Oleidesulfovibrio alaskensis DSM 16109: one gene and its partner. The protein of the gene in region 1 interacts with the protein of each later gene in a pairwise test. Links are inferred from orthologs where the notes say so. Each region holds a gene or a part of one and is shown in the gene's direction. Other genes may lie near its edges.

What was found. The genes of interacting proteins can lie anywhere in the genome.
Region 2: the proteins of purT (region 1) and H586_RS0101035 interact in binary tests that used the Escherichia coli proteins (3 or more experiments, as listed by UniProt). The link is inferred for Oleidesulfovibrio alaskensis DSM 16109 from one-to-one orthologs.

The regions. Positions count from the first base shown.
Region 1 is NZ_AXWQ01000013.1:156,975-159,795, reverse strand. What follows is about bases 28-2,814. They hold purT (formate-dependent phosphoribosylglycinamide formyltransferase), read left to right. Parts: upstream 28-723; coding sequence 724-1,905; downstream 1,906-2,814. Other genes in these bases: H586_RS18760 (glycosyltransferase), read left to right, coding at 2,009-2,814; H586_RS0109080 (ABC transporter substrate-binding protein), read right to left, coding at 28-550. In the rest of the region: more of H586_RS0109080, read right to left, coding at 1-27; more of H586_RS18760, read left to right, coding at 2,815-2,821. UniProt on the Escherichia coli protein: Involved in the de novo purine biosynthesis. Catalyzes the transfer of formate to 5-phospho-ribosyl-glycinamide (GAR), producing 5-phospho-ribosyl-N-formylglycinamide (FGAR). Formate is provided by PurU via hydrolysis of 10-formyl-tetrahydrofolate.
Region 2 is NZ_AXWQ01000004.1:200,696-203,619, reverse strand. What follows is about bases 28-2,917. They hold H586_RS0101035 (polyprenyl synthetase family protein), read left to right. Parts: upstream 28-960; coding sequence 961-1,875; downstream 1,876-2,917. Other genes in these bases: dxs (1-deoxy-D-xylulose-5-phosphate synthase), read left to right, coding at 2,053-2,917; H586_RS0101040 (exodeoxyribonuclease VII small subunit), read left to right, coding at 641-883; H586_RS0101045 (M23 family metallopeptidase), read left to right, coding at 28-611. In the rest of the region: more of H586_RS0101045, read left to right, coding at 1-27; more of dxs, read left to right, coding at 2,918-2,924.

The DNA.
Region 1 (2,821 bases):
TGGTTATGACGGCCACGCGTGAAAGTCCCAGATGCCGCGTGATGAACCGCGCCATGGCGTTGGCGTTGGCTGTGTCGCCGTTGCAGATGCGGAAAATGTACGGCCTGCCGCGGATGACAAGCGGGTGGGATGCCGAAGGCGTGATGGTGGGTATACGCGCGCGGTCCAGCACTTCGGCCATGGCAAGGGCCTGCGTGCTGGCAGACGGCCCGATGATGCCCAGCGGCGGTGTATGCACCAGTTGTCTGGCGGCATGGCGTGCTTCCAGCGGAGAAGACCCCAGCGGAATGAGCACGGTGCGTATCGGCTGCCCCATGAGTCCGCCCAGAGAGTTGAACACGGCCACGGCAACACGCACTCCGTGCTGGAAAGATACTTCGGCGGGGTCGGTCACGGGGGATACGGCGGCTATGCCCAGCACTGCCGGACCCTGTCTGCCGCCGGCAAAGGCCGGAAGAGCAGCCGCAAGGCACAGCACAGCCAGCAGGGCTGCCGTCAGAACATCTGCGGCCCTGTACCGGACAGAATATACCGTACTGCGTCCCCCCATTGTCACTCCCCACAAAAAAGAATCATTCTTAATACATGCATTGGCGGAATCAGGCAAGAGGGTTAGATGCTTGCCTTGACTGGTGGAGTATGCCAAATGAGCGCAGCAGCTTTGCGCCACAATGTTTTTTATCAATATTCCGCAGCGTACACCCGCAACTCAGGAGCTTTGCCATGACAGTCATCGGTACCCCTTTAAGTCCTGTTAGAACCAGAATAATGCTGCTCGGCTCCGGCGAGCTGGGCAAAGAGGTCGCCATTGAGGCAATGCGGCTGGGAGCGGAAGTTGTGGCGGTGGACCGCTATGCCGGTGCTCCCGCCATGCAGGTGGCCCACCGCTCGCACGTTATTTCCATGCTGGACGCGGATGCGTTGCGGCGGCTTATTGCCGAAGAACGCCCTGACTTTGTGGTGCCGGAGATAGAGGCCATCGCCACGGACGTGCTGGAAGAACTGGAAAGTGATTCTCTTACCGTGGTGCCGACGGCCCGCGCCGCCCGCCTGACCATGAACAGAGAAGGCATACGCCGTCTGGCTGCGGAAGAGCTGGGGCTCAGAACTTCCCCGTACCGCTTTGCGCAGACAGAGGATGAATACCGCCGCGCAGTGGAGGAGCTGGGCATGCCCTGTGTGGTCAAGCCGGTCATGAGCTCTTCGGGCAAAGGTCAGAGCGTGGTGCGCAGTGCGGATGACATCGCAGATGCGTGGACGTATGCCCAGTCCGGCGGCAGAGCCGGCGGCGGACGGGTCATCGTCGAATCATTCGTCGATTTTGATTACGAGATCACACTGCTTACCGTGCGGCACTGCAACGGTACTTCTTTCTGCGAGCCCATCGGCCACAGGCAGGAAGACGGAGACTACCGTCAGTCGTGGCAGCCGCAACCCATGAGCGCGGCCGCGCTGGAGCAGGCCCGGCATATGGCGCAGGCCGTGACACAGGCGCTGGGCGGTTACGGATTGTTCGGGGTGGAGCTGTTCATCAAAGGTGATACCGTCTGGTTCAGCGAGGTGTCCCCGCGGCCTCATGATACAGGGCTTGTTACGATAGCTTCTCAGAATCTTTCGGAATTTGCGCTGCATGTGCGTGCCGTTCTGGGGCTGCCGGTGCCGGTCATCCGCCAGTACGGGCCCGCTGCATCCAGCGTTATTCTGGCAGAAGGCAGTTCTGCCCGGACCCGCTTCGGTAATCTGCAGGAAGCGCTCGGCGAGCCGGATACTTCTCTGCTGCTGTTCGGCAAGCCGGAAGTGCAGGGCCGCAGACGCATGGGGGTGGCTCTGGCTCTGGGCGAAACAGTGGAGCAGGCTGTGGAAAAGGCGTGCCGCGTTTCAGACGCCGTCAAGGTCATGCTGTAATCCGCATTGTTCCGGAACGCCCGCGCAGCCGCGCGGGCGTTTTGCGTTATGCCGTGCTTTGTGCGGCACAAATGTTACTGACGCGGCAGGAGCCGTGCGGTACATGGTGCGTATGAAGATATTGTTCGTTCATCCCAATTTTCCGGCCCAGTTCCGCCATATGGCAGCCGCACTGGGACGGGCCGAGCACCGGCACGAGGTGGTTTTTATTACCGCTGCCCCGCATCGCGACTGGTCTATTCCCGGTGTGCGCACGGTGCGTTATGCGCCGGATTCCTGCGGCGGAGCGTTGCCGCAGCAGGGAACGGGGGCGTATTTCGCACGGTGTACCGCTGTGGGAAGCGGGGTTTTCAGCGCCTGCAGGGCGTTGCGTGCAGAAGGCTTCGAGCCCGATGTCATGGTAGCCCACTCGGGATGGGGCAGTTCATATTTTTTGCGCGACGCTTTTCCTCAGGCACGGCTGCTGTCTTATTTTGAATGGTATTACAACGCCGCGGGAGCCGATGTGGGCTTTGACCCGCAGGAGCCGGTCACGGATGCCATGCGTCTGGCGCTGCGCACCCGCAATGCTGTCATTCTCAACGATGCGGCGGAGTGCGACTGGAGCTATACCCCGACCCGCTGGCAGGCGTCGCAGTTTCCTGCCGTGGCCAGAGCGCGCATGAGCGTGCTGCATGACGGTGTGGACACGGGATTTTTTATCCCTGCCGCCGATAAAGCGCAGACCGCGGCCGCACTGCTGCGCGGGCTGGGTGTGGCGTGGACGCCGCGCACACGCCTTGTCACATGGGCGGGGCGGGGCATGGAGCCTTACCGGGGCTTTGTGCAGGTTATGGAAGCTCTGCCCGCCATCGTGGCGCACAATCCGGATGTTCATGTGCTTATGGTGGGTGAAGACCGCGTGTGTTACGGCAGG
Region 2 (2,924 bases), on another replicon or contig:
CGCAAAAACCGGGCAGGGTGCCCCTGAGGGTGGACGCGGTGGTGTCCGGTGCCGCGCACAGCAGCCGCCGCGAACTGAAAGTGCGGGATAAGGAATACCCCGTGCAGCGTCTGACGGTAAAAAAACGCTATGTGGACGTTGCCAAGGCAGACCTTGATCGTCATGAAAAAGAGCGGGCAAGAGTAAAGCAGGCTCTTGCATTGCGTACCGGTATGCGGTTCTGGGATTTGCCGTTGCACCGGCCTGTGCCCGGGGGTGTTTCCAGCGTTTTCGGCCTGCGGCGTTTTTTTAATGACCAGCCGCGCAAACCGCATTCCGGCATTGATCTGCGCGGTGCACAGGGCAGCCCCATACAGGCTTGTGCCGAAGGGGTGGTTGTGTTGGCCGAGAATCATTTTTTTGCAGGCAATTCGGTGTACATTGACCACGGCGAAGGAGTGGTCAGCATGTATTTTCATATGTCCAGACTGGACGTTCGCGCAGGCGAACGTGTGAAAAAGGGACAGGTGATAGGTGCCGTAGGCAGCACCGGAAGGGTCACCGGGCCTCATCTGCATTTCGGCCTGAGCCTGCAGGGGGTTTTTGTAGACCCCATGCCTTTGTTCGAGTAAGTGAGCCTGCACGGCAGCGGAGAATAATAATGACCGGAACCGGAACGACGGGTTTTGAAGAACAGCTGGCGCGCCTGCAGGAGATAGTCCGCAGGCTGGAGACCGGCGAACTGCCTCTGGAAGAGGGCGTGGCGCTGTACAAGGAAGGTCTGGAACTGGCTGCGGGGTGCCGCAAACGGTTGCAAACGGCGCGCAATGATATCAAAGTATTCAGCGACGGCGTATTGAAGGACTTTGACATGCCGGAAGATTCTCCGGCGGCGGATGACTGAATCTGTGTGCGCCGGCAGGTTTTTTGCGTTCTGCAGCGGCAGGCGACGGACAGCAACTTTTACACAGGGACGTGAACATGTCTCATGCGGACGAAATGACACCGCAGGCCATGAAGCAGCGGCTTGCGGCGGAAGCGCTGGAAGTGGAAGAGTATCTTGGCGGGTGCCTTAAAGGGCGGGGAATACCCTGTGATCTTCTGAAGGCCATGGATTACAGCCTGCTTGCCGGCGGTAAGCGTCTGCGACCCGTGCTGTGCCTTACCACGGCCGGTCTTTTCGGTCTGGCGCGCGATGCGGTGCTGCCTTTTGCCGCGGCCATCGAGCTTATTCATACATATTCTCTGGTGCACGACGACCTGCCCGCCATGGATGATGACGACCTGCGGCGCGGCATGCCATCGAATCATAAAAAATTCGGCGAGGCCACAGCCATACTGGCCGGTGACGGCCTGCTTACCGAAGCGTTTTGCCTGATGGCATCGGCGGGAGCTGCTGTGGAAGCCTCCAGAGTGCTTTCCGCCCTGTCTGTGGTGGCTGCTGCGGCAGGCGCCGGAGGCATGGTGGGAGGTCAGATGCTGGATATGGAGTACACCGGCCGCGCTGATGTGTCTTTGGACATGCTTCGCGGTATGCACGCCATGAAAACAGGTGCGCTCATCCGCTGTTCGTGTCTTGCCGGAGCCCTGCTTGCAGGCGCACCGCAGGAAGATGCCGAACGGATATCTCGCTATGGAGAAGCCATCGGAGCCGCTTTTCAGATTGTTGATGACATTCTTGATGAAACCGGCGACGAGGCGACACTGGGCAAGCCGGTGGGCAGTGACAGCGGGCAGGGCAAGAACACATACCCGAGCCTGCTGGGGCTTGAGCGCAGCAGAGAGCTGGCGCAGCAGCAGGTGGATGCCGCCGTGGCCTGCCTGTCGGGGTATGAAGGTGAAAATGCGCTTTTCCTCAAGGCACTTGCACAGTACATTGCCGATCGGGCCATGTGATTTTTTTAACAGCGGTGCCCTGTCGTAGCTGAATGCGTACGGCGGCATCTGTTTTTGCGGCATGCGTGGCGCGCATTATCCGTACGGAGTCTGCGGGGGTACGGATGAATGCACACTGCGTGTCACGTTGTGTGCCGGTTTTCAGGCATTGCCGCAGTGATAACGGGACAGAAGGGAATGAGCCAGCCAGGCATGACAATAGATAATGTGCTGGATTCGATTCAGCACCCTACGGATGTGGCTAAACTGGATGCCGACCAACTGCGGCAGCTGGCAGATGAACTGCGCGAACGCATCATCGGCACGGTTTCGCAGAACGGCGGCCATCTGGCGCCTTCGCTCGGAGTGGTGGAGCTGACGCTGGCGCTGCTGTCGGTTTTCAATCCCGACAAGGACAAATTTGTCTGGGATGTGGGGCATCAGGCCTATGCATGGAAGCTGCTGACGGGCAGGCGCGATGAATTTTCCACGCTGCGGCAGTATCAGGGGATCAGCGGTTTTCCCAAAATGGCGGAAAGTCCCTACGATCATTTCGGGGTGGGGCATTCTTCCACGTCCATATCGGCTGCGGCGGGCATGGCCATGGCCCGCGATCTGGCCGGAGATGACAACGATGTCATAGCCATCATCGGTGACGGTTCCATGACCGCGGGGCTGGCTTTTGAAGGACTTAATCAGGCGGGGCATCAGGGGCGGCGGCTTCTGGTCATCCTGAATGATAATGAAATGTCCATATCAAAGAATGTCGGCGCGTTATCTCTTTTTCTCAGCCGTAATCTTTCTTCGCGCTGGGTGCGCCGCATGAAGCGCGATGTGGAAACCTGGCTTAAGTCGGTACCGGGTATAGGTGAAGAAATGCTCAACTATGCCAAGCGCAGCGAGCACAGCCTGAAAAGCTTTTTTACGCCCGGTATGTTGTTTGAAGCCTTCCGGTTCAACTATGTGGGACCGGTGGACGGCCATGATGTGCGCAATCTTGCCAAGGTGATGCAGATGGCGCGGGCTCTGGATGAGCCGGTGCTGCTGCATGTGCTGACCAAAAAAGGCAA